Regions from separate parts of the Microbacterium sp. ZW T5_45 genome, predicted to be linked through region 1. Evidence: riboswitches for the same ligand, from Rfam matches in the RefSeq annotation. Region 1 holds a riboswitch; the other holds the start of a gene.
The links. Region 1 has a riboswitch for thiamine pyrophosphate ahead of thiM (hydroxyethylthiazole kinase). Riboswitches for the same ligand answer to the same signal wherever they lie in the genome.
Positions count from the first base shown of each region.

Region 2: linked by a shared signal. The riboswitch ahead of ACI3KS_RS16375 (ECF transporter S component) and the one ahead of thiM (hydroxyethylthiazole kinase) in region 1 are both predicted to bind thiamine pyrophosphate.

Region 1 covers NZ_JBJDRJ010000020.1:46,191-53,571, reverse strand. Annotated here, with positions in the region: gene argC (N-acetyl-gamma-glutamyl-phosphate reductase) at 1-566, opposite strand, end outside; gene ACI3KS_RS11785 (bifunctional hydroxymethylpyrimidine kinase/phosphomethylpyrimidine kinase) at 937-3,087, opposite strand; gene thiM (hydroxyethylthiazole kinase) at 3,084-3,932, opposite strand; TPP riboswitch at 3,923-4,016, opposite strand; gene ACI3KS_RS11775 (NAD-dependent epimerase/dehydratase family protein) at 4,055-5,029, opposite strand; gene pheT (phenylalanine--tRNA ligase subunit beta) at 5,136-7,381, opposite strand, start outside.
Region 2 covers NZ_JBJDRJ010000040.1:646-8,026, forward strand. Annotated here, with positions in the region: gene ACI3KS_RS16370 (D-alanyl-D-alanine carboxypeptidase) at 1-1,363, opposite strand, end outside; TPP riboswitch at 1,447-1,558, shown strand; gene ACI3KS_RS16375 (ECF transporter S component) at 1,549-2,193, shown strand; gene ACI3KS_RS16380 (ABC transporter ATP-binding protein) at 2,195-3,652, shown strand; gene ACI3KS_RS16385 (energy-coupling factor transporter transmembrane component T family protein) at 3,649-4,407, shown strand; gene ACI3KS_RS16390 (DUF488 domain-containing protein) at 4,510-4,869, opposite strand; gene ACI3KS_RS16395 (SDR family NAD(P)-dependent oxidoreductase) at 4,980-5,741, shown strand; gene ACI3KS_RS16400 (SDR family oxidoreductase) at 5,770-6,600, shown strand; gene ACI3KS_RS16405 (sulfite exporter TauE/SafE family protein) at 6,913-7,381, opposite strand, start outside.

The DNA.
Region 1 (7,381 bases):
TTGAGGCTCTTGCCCGCGCCCGAGGGTCCGACGGCGAGCACCGAGACGATGTCGCCGGGGTCGATCACGCCGGCGGCCACGCCCGGGGCCAGGCTGAGGCTGACGGTCGAGGCGTTGCACCCCGGGGCGGCGATGCGTGTCGCGCCGCGCAGCGCCTCCCGCTGCGTCGATCCGGAGACGGGGAGCTCGGGGACGCCGTACGTCCACGGGTCGTGGAAGACCCCGCCGTAGAAGGCGTCCCAGGCGTCCTGCGAGGTGAGCCGGTGGTCCGCACCCGCGTCGATCACGAGCGGAACGTCGCCGAGAGCGTCGGTGTACTGCCCGGACTGTCCGTGCGGGAGCGCGAGGAAGACGATGTCGTGTCCGGCGAGGACCTCGGGCGTCGTGTCCTGCAGCGTCAAGTGCGCGAGCGAGCGCAGGTGCGGCTGGTGCTGAATCAGCGGCTGGCCGGCGTTCGAGTGCGCGGTGACGGTGCGGATCTCGATGTCGGGATGAGCGGCCAGCAGGCGCAGGATCTCGCCGCCCGCATAGCCGGATGCGCCGGAAACGGCGACGGTGTACGTCATGGTTCTACCTTAACGGTCAGTCCTTTCGCTCACTGCTCGTGACGGAGCACGGCACCGCGCGGTTCCCGGGCGGTTCGGCTCCGCTCGCGGTTCCCGAGCGAGCTCAGCGAGACGAAGGACGAGGATGGTCGGGCCGAGGCGGCGACTCCGAGACTCGACCGACGTGCAGGGCACGCGGGAGCGCGGGGTCGCCTAGAGTCGGCGTCCGCCGCGGCGTCGGCGCTCGATCGAGACCCGCAGGACGGGAGCGAGAGGAGCCGAGGACATGCCGCGACGATAGCGCGCCGGCGGCGGCATCCGCAAATCCCGGCCGTCATCCTTCGCCGCGCGGGCGGTGCACGCGCATCGCGCACCGCCCGCGCTGGTCGGCTCAGACGGGGAGCGCGGCGTCGAGCGGCGCAGCGAAGAAGGCGCGCTCGTGCCCGCTCGATACCGCGAAGGCACGGAAAAGGCGGTTCCGCGCGTCCGGCCCCGCGGATGCAGCGGCCGTTCCCGCGATCGCGATGGCCTGCGCGGTCGCCTCCTCGAACGCGGGGTCGGCGTAGGTCGCGAGCCAGTCGGCGTACGGGTGTGCGGGGTCCATCGCCTCGTCACCGAACTCTCCCGACTGCAGGCGCCGCCCGAGGTCGGTGTACAGCCAGAAGCACGGCAGCACGGCCGCGACGAGTTCTGCGTAGTCTCCGCCGAACGCCGTCGATCGCAGATGGTCGAGGTACGCGGTCGTGGTCGGCGACGGCGTCGCCGCGAAGGTCGAGGCTCCCACGCCGGCGCCCGGTGCGAGCCAGGAGGCGTGCAGTTCGAGCTCGCCGACGATGGATCCCTGAGCCGAGCCCGCCCAGAAGGCCTGCTCCGCAGATGTGGGAGCCAGCCGCGATGCCGCCGCCAGCACCCGTGCGTACTCGCGCAGGTACAGCGCGTCCTGAGCGAGATAGAACCGGAAGGCGGTCTGATCGAGGGTGCCGTCAGCGAGCGCGCGGATGAACGGGAGCTCGTCGATTTCCCGACGGGTGCCCTCGATGCGCTCCCACCACTCGGCGGTGAGGGAGGCGGGGTCGACGGATGCCGGCGCGGCGGCGCGTGACCAGAGCCCGGCGAAGTGGTGCACGGGGCCGTTGCCGCGTCCGACCTGGAGGGCGTCCGCCGCCGTCAACGACTCCCGCAGCCAGCTCCGCGCCGCACCGACCGCTGCGGCTGGCGCGGCACCCCGCGCGAGATGGGTCGCGACGGCCGATGAGAGCGAGCACCCGGTTCCGTGGGTGTGCGTGGTCGGGATGCGGACTCCGCCGAACTCCGTCGTCTCGCCCTCGGCGGCGTCCACCAGCGCATCGGGCGCCTCGTCGCCCTCGAGATGGCCGCCCTTGACGAGGACCTGCGCTCCCGTCGACGCGGACAGATCGGATGCTGCGGCGAGCGCGTCCTCCCAGCCGTCGATTTCCCGCCCGCTCAGCACGGCGAGCTCGCCCAGGTTCGGAGTGATGAGCTGCGCTCTCGTCAGCAGCCGCGCCAGCTCGTGCTCGGCCTCTCCGTCGAGCAGCCGATCTCCGCTCGTCGCGACCATGACGGGGTCGATCACCACGATGGGCGGGCGGGTCTCATCGAGCCACTCCGCCACGGTGCGGATCACGTCGGCGTTCGCGAGCATGCCGATCTTGACCGCGTCGACGATGATGTCATCGGAGATCGCGTCGAGCTGGGTCCGCAGGAAGCCGGTCGGGGGCACGTGCACGTCGCGCACCCCCGTCGTGTTCTGCGCCGTGAGCGCCGTCAGCACCGCCATGCCGTAGCCGCCGGACGCCGCGATCGACTTGAGGTCGGCCTGGATGCCCGCGCCTCCGGAGGGGTCGCTGCCCGCGATGCTCAGCACACGGGGCACGCCGGCCGCGCGCCACCGGCCGGCGAAGCCCTCGGCGGCCGTGCGCGGGTCGTCGGCCGCGCACAGCGCCGAGACGACGGCCACCCCGGCCGCACCTGCGGCCCGCAGCGCACCGAGGTCGTCGATCCCGACACCGCCGATCGCGACGCAGGGCAACCGGCTCGCCGCCGCGACGGCGGCGAAACCGTCGATGCCGAGCGCAGGCGGATGGTCGGGCTTCGTGCTCGTGGGGCGGATCACGCCGACGCCGAGGTAGTCGACCGTCCCTTCGGGCAGCCGACCGACCGCCGCGAGGTGCTCCGCGCTGTTCGCGGTGAGGCCGATCAGCGCGTCGGGCCCGAGTTCGGCCCGCGCCCTGATGACGGACTCGTCGCCCTGTCCCAGGTGCACGCCGTCGACGCGCGCGCCGGCCGCGCGAGCCGCGAGCGCGGCGTCGAGGCGGTCGTTGACGACGAGGAGCGCCCGACCGTCGATCACTCGCGACAGTTCGATGAGCTGCGCGGTGGTCTCAGCGTCCGAGGCATCCTTGTCGCGCAGCTGCACGATGCGGACGCCGCCCTCGACGGCTCGACGCACGGTCTCGACGACGCCTCGGGCGCCGCAGAGCGCGGGGTCTGTGACCAGGTAGACGGAGAGATCCGCGATCACCGCGCACCTGCCTCGACGCGCGCTGCCGCGACGACGTCGTCAGGACCCACGGCGGCGAGGTGGTCGAGCAGCGCGACCGCGAAGCTTCCCGGCCCCGCGGACTCCGCCGCCGCACGCTCGGCCGCGACCGTGTAAGCGAGGCTGGCCGAGGCGACAGCAGCGAGCGCGTCGTGGCCGGTGGAACGTGCAGCCCCCAGGAAAGCAGCCATCACGGCGCCGAGAGCGCACCCGCCGCCGGTGACCCTCGTGAGCAGCTCATGCCCGTTCGCGAGGCGGAGCACCCTGGCGCCGTCCGTGATCAGATCGATGGGACCCGAGACGGCGACGACGCTGCCGAAGCGCTCGGCGAGCGAGAATGCGGCGTCGGCGGCGTCATCCGTGCTGTCGGTGGCGTCGACGCCCCGCCCGCCGCCGCTGAGTCCAGCGAGTGCGAGGATCTCCGAGGCGTTGCCGCGAATGGCGGTCGGCCGCAGAGCCACCAGCTCGTCGGCGAGGCTCGTGCGCACCGGAAGCGCACCGATGGCGACCGGGTCGAGGACCCACGGGGTACCAGATGCCGTCGCACCTGTCGCGGCCTCGAGAGCGGCCTCGCGCTGCTCGGGAGTGGGCGTGCCGAGGTTCACAAGCAGCCCTGAGGCGATGCCCGCGAAGAGCCCTGACTCTCCGACGATGTCGACCATGGCGGGGGCCGCTCCGACGGCGAGGAGCACGTTCGCGGTGAAGCCGGTGACCACGCTGTTCGTGATGCAGTGCGTGAGCGGGGGCGTCGATCTCACCGCCTCGAGCAGCGCGGCGGCCTCTGAGGCGAGGTCGAGAGTGTGTTCCGGACGCAGAAGATCGCTCATCGCGACATCCCTTCGCTAGTTCTAACTAGATCAGGTTCGACGGGTCTGTTCTCAGCCGCGGATGCGGCACCCCGTGTCACTGCTCAGCAGTCTAGCCGCGCCCCTCGTCTCGCCCCGCTCGCTCAGGAACCGGATGTGCGCAGCGCGTCGAGCAGCGCCAGCTCCTCGGCCCGGGTGAGACCGGATCTGCGCGGACGGTCCACTCCCCGAGCCCGCTCGTCGGCGGTCACCGCAGCGATCGTGTCCTCAAGCGGTCGCAGCATCCCTCCGGCCTCGCGGTAGCGCGCGTTCGTCCGCGTCATGAAGCCCGGCGTGTCCGGCGGAAGCCACAGCGGCAGCGAACGCTCCCCCATCCAATACGAGACGCCCGCGTCGACCAATACGTCCTCGTCCGCCACGGTGATCTCGTGGCGCTCACCGCTCGCCTCCTCGAACAGCGCGAGCACGTCCGAGAGCGGATGCCGGTCGCCCACCGCGTTCACCGTCCCGGACGCCGTTGCGCCGACGACGAATGCCGCGAGATCCTCGACGTCGATGACCTGGGTCTCGCGGTCTCCTGTCGGCGGCAGCAGCACGGCACCGTCCACTGCACGAACGAACGCCGCGGCCCAGTATCCGAACCGGTCGCTGGGGTCCCCGGCACCGACGATGAGTCCGGGCCGTACGACGAGCGCACGATCGCCGAGCGTACGGACGGCGCCCTCCGCCGCTGACTTCTGCGCACCGTAGTCGTCATCGCTGGAAGTGGCCGGCGCGTGCAGCACCGCAGTCTCGTCCGCACCGATCGTCGTGTCATCCGCATACGCCGACACCGACGACACATAGGTCCATCGTCGGGCGCGCTCGCCCAGGGCATCGACGGCAGCGGCCACGTGATCGGCGCGAGAGGAGATGTCGACGACGTGATCCCAGGAGCGTCCGGCGACGTCGCGGTAAGCCTCTGGCTGGTCTCGATCGGCGAAGACCTCCGAGGCTCCCTCGGGCGAGCGTCGTTCTCCGCGGCTCACGCAGGTCACCTCGATTCCCGCCTCGATCGCCTGGCCCGCGATGCGCCCCGACAGCCACCCGGTTCCGCCGAGGATCAACATGTTCGTCATACGCCCATGCCATCAGCATCCGGCCGCAGGCGGAAGATGTTCCGCCGAGAGCAGATCGGCGCGGCGCCCCGAGGGACGACCGCGCCGATCCGTTCCGCTGTGGGTGTCAGTCGCGCAGCGCGGCGCCGAACCGCTCCGCGGCGACAGCGACACCGGCGAGCTTCGCCTCGGTCGCCTCCGCCGCCGTGAGCGTGCGGTCATCCGCACGGAATCGCAGGGCGAACGTCAGGCTCTTGGTCCCGTCGGGCACGCCCTCGCCGCGGTAGTCGTCGACGAGCCGCACGGACTCCAGCATCGGCCCTGCTCCCTCGACCAGCGCAGCACGGACCTCTCCGGCCGGCACCTCGGCGGCGACGGTGAGCGAGACGTCCTGGGTCGCTGCGGGGAAGGTCGACAGCGATGCCGCGACCGTCCCGCCATCCGCGAGGGAGAGGATGCCGTCGAGATCGAGCTCCAGCACCGTCGCGCGGCCGGGCAGATCGGCATCCGCCGCCACCGTGGGATGCAGTTCGCCGACGTATCCGACCTCGACCTCGCCGACGCGCAGCGATCCGGTGCGGCCGGGGTGCAGCGCCGCGCGCTGCGTCTGGACCACGTCGATCTCGACGCCGGCGGCAGCCGCGATCACCCGAACCGCGTCGAGCGCTTCCGAGAGCCCTGCTGCTTCGGCCGCACGACCCGGCTGACGTACGGACACGTTGCCGGTGAACAGCGCGGCGACGTGTCGGTGCTGCGGCGGGATCGATGCGTTGAGCTCCGCGAGCTTCTCATCGCTCGGCCGCACGCCGAGCGGAGGGACCTCGTCCGTCCCGTACACGACGCCCTGCTCGGGCAGGAACACCGTGCCGGTCTCGAAGATCGCAAGATCCGTGAAGCCGCGCGAGATGTTGCGGTGCGCGATCTGCAGGATCCCGGGGATCAGCGACCGGCGCAGCGCCGGAGCCAGACCGTCGAGAGGGTTCGCCAGGCGGATGCTGGGGAGGTGCTCGCCCGTCGCCGAGCCGTGAAGATCGTTCTGCGCCTCGTTCGTGAACGGGAACGCGGATATCTCCACGAGTCCGGCGGCCGCGAGGGCGTTGGCTACTCGGCGACGCCCCCGCTGGTGCGCAGTGAGCCCACGTCCGGACGGAGGCGTCGGCAGCACGGAGGGGATGCGGTGGAGACCGTGGATGCGGGCGACCTCCTCGGCGAGGCTCCATTTGTCGGTGAGGTCGGGGCGCCAGGTGGGCGGGATGACCGTCCACCCGTCCTGGGTCCCTGAGCTCGCCGAAGGGCTCACCTCGGCGCCGATCGTCTCGAGCGCACCCGTGATCTCGGCATCCGTGTAATCGACGCCGATCAGCGTCTGCACGAAGCCGGCGGGAAGTTCGATTTCGCCCACGAACACCTCGGCGAACAGCGCCCCGCCCTCTTCTGTGAGAGTGCCGCCCGCGAGTTCGACCATGAGGTCGGCCGCGCGGCGCGCCGCGACGAACGGGATCAGGGGGTCCACGCCGCGCTCGAAGCGCTTGGACGCCTCGCTGGGCAGCTTGTGGCGACGGGCCGAGCGCGCGATCGTCACCGGGTCGAACGTCGCCGCCTCGATGAGCACGTTGCGGGTGGACGCGGTCATCTCGGTCGTGCCGCCGCCCATGACGCCCGCAATGCCGATGGGGCCGGAGTCGTCGGTGATCAGCAGATCCTCGACGTGGAGCGCACGCTCCTGCCCGTCGAGCGTCGTGATCTTCTCGCCCTTCGCCGCGCGACGCACGGTGATGCCGCCGGTCAGCGTGTCGAGGTCGTAGCCGTGCAGCGGCTGACCGAGCTCGAGCATCACGTAGTTGGTGATGTCGATGAGCACGCCCAGCGAGCGCATGCCAGCGAGCGACAGACGGGCGATCATCCAGGGCGGCGTCGGCCGCGAGGGGTCGACGTCGCGGACGACGCGCGTGACGAACTCGCTCGCGCCGACCTTGCCGCGCACGGGTGCCTGGTCGTCGATGATCGCGGTGTGCCCGGTGCCGGGCTGCAGCTCGGCGAAGTCGCGCTCGGCCGGATCGCGGAACTCGGCGCCGGTGGCGTGCGAGTACTCGCGGGCGATGCCGCGCACCGAGAACGCGTAGCCGCGGTCGGGGGTGACGTTCACGTCGACCGCGACGTCGTCGAGGCCGAGGAGGGCGATCGCGTCGGTGCCGACCGGAGCATCGATCCCGAGGTCGGACAGCACGAGGATGCCGTTGTGCTCATCGCCGAGGCCCAGCTCGCGCGCCGAGGCGATCATGCCGTCGGAGACATGACCGTAGGTCTTGCGCGCGGCGATCGGGAACGGCCCGGGGAGCACCGCACCCGGCAGGGTCGCCACGACCTTGTCCC
Region 2 (7,381 bases), on a different contig from region 1:
TCTTCGCAGTGAGGAGGTTCCAGCTGTCGTAGAGCGTGCCGGTCTTCACCCCCACGACACCGGGATCGGCCAGCATCCCGTTCGTGTTGTTCACCACTCCGGCACCCGGCAGATCCACCGAGGGGGTGCCGACGATCTCCGCGAACACCGGATTCTGCATGGCGACTTCGGCCACCGCGACGAGCGCGTCGGGAGTCGCGGTGTTGCGTTCATCGAAACCGGAGGGCGTCATGATCGTGATGCCCTGGATCCCGCGGTCGCTCAGCCACTTCTCGGCGGCGGCCGCGAACGCGGCATCCGTTCCCCAGATGTCGCGCGTGAGGCGATCGATGTAGTTGTTGGCCGAACCGAGCAGCACGCCCTGCAGCATCTGATACTCGGTGAGCGATCCGTTCACCGGCACGTCGAGCGCCGACTGATCGCTGCGGAGATACGTCATGTACGACTGGCTGTCGGCGCGCGTGAACGAGTACGACTGACCCTGCTCACCCGGCGCAAGCGGTTGGCGATCGAGCACCATCATCGCGCTGATCACCTTCGTGATGCTCGCGATCGCCGACGCATCGACCGTCGACGACACCGTGCTCAGACCGGCGATACCCACCGCTGCGCTGCCTTGCGCGGGCCAGGTGATCTCGGCCGCCGGTGCGGCGACCGGCGTGACCTCCACCGACTGCACCGTCGGCGCGACCTCGTGCAGCGGCCAGAGCAGAGCGGCCCCGGCGTACGAAGCGACCAGGCCGACCAGCACGCCGACCGGCACCAGGAACCCCGCGCGCGCGACGGCCGGTTGCAGCCTCGCACCCGCCCAGAGAGAGGTGGCCGACGCTTCAGGTGCTGCGGCGTCGGTGTGATCGGCGACCTCGGTCGGGTCAACCCAGGTCAACGCCGTCGCGCCCGCGCCTTTCGGCGCCCAGCGCGCGGCGCGGGAACCGTCCGGCGTCATCAGCGCCTCGAGCTCGTCGTCCAGGTCATCGGCGTCTGTCGGCGCGTTCGGTGTGCCCGAGAAGTCGGAATCCGCCACGGATGCGGGGACTACGGATCCCAGGACGACGGATGCCGCCGGGACGGGGGTCGTCGCGGACACTCCCGACACGCCGACCAGACCGGCCTCGGTGCTCGACGGCGCGGCATCCGGGTGCGCGTGATCCGACGAGGCGGTACTCGACGGCGGCACGGCATCCGGCACCGGAGCAGCCGACGTCACACCACCGGTCACCACAGCATCCGCCCGCGAGTCGTCCGCTGACGCCGCGGCGTCGACCGACAGGAGCCCGCCATCCGACGCGCCCGACGGCGCCTCGACGGCGTCGTCGGCCGCGGGCGCGGAGCCCTGCGGCAGGGTCGGATCGGGAGCGGTCACCTGATCACGGTACCGAACTCTCCTCTCAGAACCCCGTCGTGACGAGATGCGGACACAGGAGTGTCCGATCTCGGTAAGATCGTGAGCACAACCACGGGAGTCCGGCGAGCCGGGCTGAGAGGGAGCGAATCGCGCTTCGACCGTCGAACCTGATCCGGATCATGCCGGCGCAGGGAGGAGTTCAGATGAGTACGTCCACGTCCGCATCCACCGCGAAGGCGTCCGCCGCCACCGCCCGCTCGCCGTGGCGCTGGCGCGTCGTCGACATCGTCGTCGCCGCTGTCCTCGGCGTCGCGATCGGCCTCGTCTTCTGGGGCTGGAACACGATCGGCTACGCCTGGTTCACCGCGGCCGACGGCCTGACCCCCGGCCTCGGCGGTATCGCCGTGGGCATCTGGCTGCTCGGTGGTGTCGTCGGCGGTCTGGTGATCCGCAAGCCCGGTGCGGCGCTCGTCGTCGAGCTCGTCGCCGCGATCGTGTCGATGCTCATCGGCAACGTGTGGGGCGTCTCGACCGTGCTCTCGGGCATCGTGCAGGGCCTCGGCGCCGAGCTGATCTTCGCGCTGTTCCTCTACCGTCGATTCGGCCTCCCTACGGCCGCTCTCGCAGGTGTCGGCGCGGCCGCCGCCGCCTGGGTATTCGAGTTCTTCTACGGCAGCTCGCCGAACATCCTCAAGTCGCTCGAGTTCAACGCGATCTACCTCGGCACGCTCATCGTGTCTGGCGCGATCCTCGCGGGCGTCGTCGGCTGGCTGCTCGTCCGCGCCCTCGCCGCGAGCGGCGCGCTCAGCCGGTTCGCGGCCGGTCGAGAACACCTCCGCGAGGTCTGACGTGGCGTCCGCCATCCCGGCTCGCGTGCAGGCGGCGGGCTGGGGGTGGCGCTACGCCGGTCGAAAGCTCCCCGCCGTCAGCGACGTCACCTTCACGATCGAGCCCGGCGAGCGCGTGCTGCTGCTCGGCGCCTCGGGAGCAGGCAAGTCCACGCTGCTCGCCGGCCTCGCCGGGGTGCTCGGCGATGAAGACGAGGGCGTGCGCTCCGGCGCGCTGCTGATCGACGAAGCATCACCCGAGGCGAGTCGCGGCCGCGTCGGCCTCGTGTTGCAGGACCCGGATGCCGGAATCGTGCTGTCGAAGGTCGGCGACGACGTCGCGTTCGGATGCGAGAACCTCGGCGTCCCGGCATCCGGCATCCCCTCCCGAGTGACCGCCGCGCTCGAGGCGGTCGGACTCGACGTGCCGCTCGACCGGCCGACGGCGGCGCTCTCGGGTGGACAGAAGCAGAGGCTCGTCCTCGCCGGCGCGCTCGCGATGCGACCGGGGCTGCTGCTGCTCGACGAGCCCACCGCGAACCTCGATCCCGAGGGCGTGCGCGAGGTGCGCGCGAGTGTGGAGAGTGCGGTGGATGAGACCGGCGCCACGCTCGTCGTCGTCGAGCACCGCACCCCCGTCTGGGCCGACCTCATGACGCGGGTGATCGTGCTCGCGGCCGATGGCGGGCTGCTTGCCGACGGGGATCCCTCGCGGGTGTTCGCAGAGCACGGGCGAGCCCTGGCGGAAGCCGGGGTGTGGGTCCCGGGGGCGGAGATCGATCTGCCGGTGCTCGGCGACGTCGACCGCGCCGATCTGCTGTCGGCGAGCGGCCTGGCGATCGCCCGCGACCCGCGCGCCATCGTGCAGTCGGGCCTCGAGGTGCACGTGCCGCGCGCGAGCGCGACGGTCATCACCGGCCCGAACGGCGTGGGCAAGTCGACCCTGGCGCTCACACTCGCCGGGCTCATCCCCGAGCAGTCGGGGCAGGTCTCCGCGGCCCCCGAGCTCGCCGGGCGTCGCGGCATCCGCCCGTTCCGCTGGAGCTCACGCGAGCTGCTCACCCGGATCGGCACCGTCTTCCAGGAGCCGGAGCACCAGTTCCTCACACGAACCCTGCGTGACGAGCTCGCCGTCGGACCGCGCGCGCTCGGCTGGGATCGGGCGCGAACGGATGCCGTTGTCGACGACCTTCTCGACCGGTTGGGTCTCGCACCTCTCGCGCTCGCGAACCCCTTCACTCTGTCGGGCGGGCAGAAGCGTCGGCTCTCGGTCGCCACCGTGCTCGCCGCCTCGCCCGAGGTGATCGTGCTCGACGAACCCACGTTCGGACAGGACAGGCGCGGATGGATCTCGCTCGTCGCGCTGCTGCAGGAGGAGATCATGCGCGGGCGGGCGGTGATCGCCGTCACGCACGACGACGCCGTCATCAGACACCTCGGCGGGCACCGCATCGAGCTCGCAGCGAGCGGCATCCGATGAGGGCGTGGCTCGGCGGGGTGAATCCCGTGACGAAGATCGTCCTCGCGCTGCTGCTGTCGGTGCCCCTGTTCGCCTCGATCGATGTCGTCAGCGCGGTCGCGGCCATCGCGCTGCAGCTGCTGTGCCTTCCGCTCACCGGGCTACGGCTCGTGACGGTGCTGAAACGCCTCGCCCCGATCGCGCTGTTCGCCCCGATCGCCGGCCTCAGCATGCTGCTGTACGCGGAGCCCGGCGGGCGGCTCTACTGGACCTTCGGCTTCGCCGCCATCAGCGACGACTCGATCGGCCTTGCCATCGCGGTGAGCCTGCGCGTGATCGCACTCGGGCTGCCGACGATCCTGCTGTTCGGGCGGACGGATCCCACACAGCTGGCGGATGCTCTCGCGCAGGTCGCGAAGATGCCCAGCCGGTTCGTGCTCGGCATCCTCGCCGGCACCCGGATGCTGGGGCTGTTCCTCGACGACTGGCGCACCATGGCACTCGCACGTCGGGCACGCGGAGTCGGGGATCGCGGCGCGGTGCGGAGGTTCTTCTCGATGGCGTTCGTGCTTCTCGTGTTCGCCGTGCGTCGCGGCACGAAACTGGCGATGGCGATGGAGGCGCGCGGGTTCGGTTCCGACATCCCTCGCACCTGGTCGCGGCCGTCGCGGCTGCACGCACGCGACGGGGTGGCGCTGCTGGGCGGCGTCGCGATCATGGCACTTGCGCTCGCTGCTGCGGTGCTCGCGGGCACCTTCCGCTTCGTCTGGAGTTGAAGCCGGGCCGGTTCCGCCTTCAGAACTCCGGAGAAATGATGCGGATCGAGCCGAGCCGGGGTGATCTCGGGCGGGAGATCTCCGGAGTTCTGAGGTCACGCGTCAGAGCAGCTCGCGCAGCGCCGCCTCCAACACCGCGGCATGAGTGTGCACAGGGTCGTGCGCGGCGTAGACGAGCGTGACGACCGGATGGTGTCGCAGCTCGGTGGCCAGTTCGCGCAGTGCCGTCGCGGACTGTCCGGCGAGCTGTGCCCGATAACGATCCGCATACAGGCCCCAGTCGCTTTCCGGTGCCGTATGCCAGTCGCGTCGCAACTCGGACGAAGGCGCTGTCTCCTTCGCCCAGAGGTCGATCGCGGCACGCTCCTTCGAGACGCCTCGGGGCCAGAGCCGGTCGACGAGAACGCGGAAGCCGTCATCCTCGGAGACGGTGTCGTAGGCTCGCTTGCGACGCAGGTCCATGAGTGTCAGCCAACACCTTTCGATGTGCCGCCGCCACCGGCGAAGTTGACACTTGGATTCACCTAGACTGGTACTGCGTTTCACGATTCGCGACGTTCGAGGGAGAACTCATGCAGATCGCAGGGCAGGGTGCGCTCATCACGGGCGGCGCCTCAGGACTCGGGCTGGCGACGGCCCGTCGACTGGTCGCCGCGGGTGGCCACGTCACGATCGTGGATCTGCCCTCCTCCCAGGGCGCGGAGATCGCGGAAGAACTCGGCGGGCTGTTCGTCCCGGCCGACGTCACGAGCGTCGACGAGGTCCACGACGCCGTGGCCGCTGCTCAGGCCGCGGCGCCACTGCGCATCGTCGTGAACTGCGCCGGCATCGCACCGCCCGCCAAGGTGCTCGATCGCGAGGGCAACCCGGCGGTGCTCGCCGACTTCGAGCGCATCATCCGGATCAACCTCGTCGGCACCTTCAACGTGCTGTCGCAGGCCGCCGCCGTCATCGCCAAGAACGATCAGACCGAATCGGACGACCGCGGCGTCATCATCAACACCGCCAGCGTCGCCGCGTTCGACGGCCAGATCGGCCAGCCGGCATACTCCGCGTCGAAGGGCGGGGTGCACGCGATGACGCTTCCCGTCGCACGGGAGCTCGCACGCCACGGCATCCGGGTCTGCACGATCGCGCCCGGCATCATGGAGACCCCCATGCTCATGGGGCTGCCGCAGGCCGCGCAGGACTCGCTCGGGCAGCAGGTGCCGTTCCCCTCGCGCCTCGGGCGTCCTGACGAGTACGCGGCGCTCGCGCAGCACATCGTCGAGAACCCGTACCTCAACGGTGAGACGATCCGACTCGACGGCGCGATCCGGATGGCGCCGAAGTGACCCCGCGACACAGCCTGAAGGAGGCCTCATGACACTGGCAGGCAAGACCATCCTCATGTCCGGCGGCAGCCGCGGCATCGGACTCGCGATCGCGCTGCGCGCAGCCCGTGACGGCGCGAACATCGCGCTGCTCGCCAAGACCGACACCCCGCATCCGAAGCTCGAGGGCACCGTGCACTCGGCGGCCGAGCAGATCCGTGAGGCCGGTGGTCAGGCGTTGCCGATCGTCGGCGACGTCCGCCTGGACGACGACATCACCGAGGCCGTGCTGAAAGCGCAGGGCGAGTTCGGCGGCATCGACATCGTGATCAACAACGCCAGCGTGATCGACCTCTCCCGATCGCTCGAGCTCGCCGCGAAGAAGTACGACCTCATGCAGGACGTCAACGTCCGCGGCACGTTCCTGCTGTCGCGCGCCGCCGTGCCGATCCTGAAGGATGCCGCGAACCCGCACATCCTCTCGCTCTCGCCGCCCCTGAACCTCAGCCCGAAATGGCTCGGCGCGCACACCGGCTACACGCTCGCGAAGTACGGCATGACGATGGCGACGCTGGGTCTGGCCGCCGAGTTCGCCGCCGACGGCATCGCCGCGAACACCCTGTGGCCGCGCACCACCATCGCGACCGCCGCGGTGCAGAACCTGCTCGGCGGGGATCGGGTGATGGCCGCGAGCCGCACACCAGAGATCTACGCGGATGCCGCCTACGCGGTGCTGACGAAGCCGGCGCGCGAGTACACGGGCCAGACGCTCATCGTCGAGGACGTGCTCGAAGTCGACGGCGTCACGGACTTCTCGGGGTACGCCGCAGTGCCGGGAACGCCCGACGACCGGCTGTTCCCCGACATCTTCCTGGACTGAGCGCCGGTCGCTTCCGGAACCGGCGCGTCACTTAGGGGGCCGCTGCGACGGATGCCGGACGTTTCGCGGCGCTCTCGTCCGGAAAGTGGCGTGTCGGCCCCCGAAGTGGTGACGCGGTGGGAGCCGACGAACCCGTGGCAGCGCACCATTTCGGGGGCCCGGGCGGCGGATGCCGGACGTTCTCGGCCTTCCGGTCCTGCAACTGGCGTGTCGGCCCCCGAAGTGGTGGTGCTGCGGGAGCGCCAGGAGACCCTGCCGGGTGCGGGTGCCGGTGCCGGGTGCCGCGTGCCCCGTGCCGCGGCGCCACGCGCCTCAGAACAGCAGGTAGACGGCGCCCACCACCGTCAGGGCGATGACGATGCGGTCGAACAGCTGCTGCGGCATCCGCTTGGCGACTCGCAGACCGACCAGCGCCCCGATGACGACGAGCGGCGCGAGCACGAGGTCCATGAGCAGTACATGCGCCTCGAAGAGCCCGAGGCCCGCGAGGAACGGGATCTTCACGAGGTTCACGATCGCGAAGAACCACGCCGAGGTGCCGAGGAAGACCTGCATCGGCGTGCGCGTCGCGAGGAAGTACATCGACATCACGGGACCGCCGGCGTTCGCGACCATCGTGGTGAAACCGCCGAGTGTGCCGTAGGCGGCCGCGACGACGACGCCCGACGCCTCCTTCTTCGACGCGCGGTAGCGCCGCCACAGCGTCACCGCGATCATCAGCAGGAGGATGACGCCGATCGCGCGCCGCACGACGCCGTCGCCCGCGAGCGCGAGGAACGCG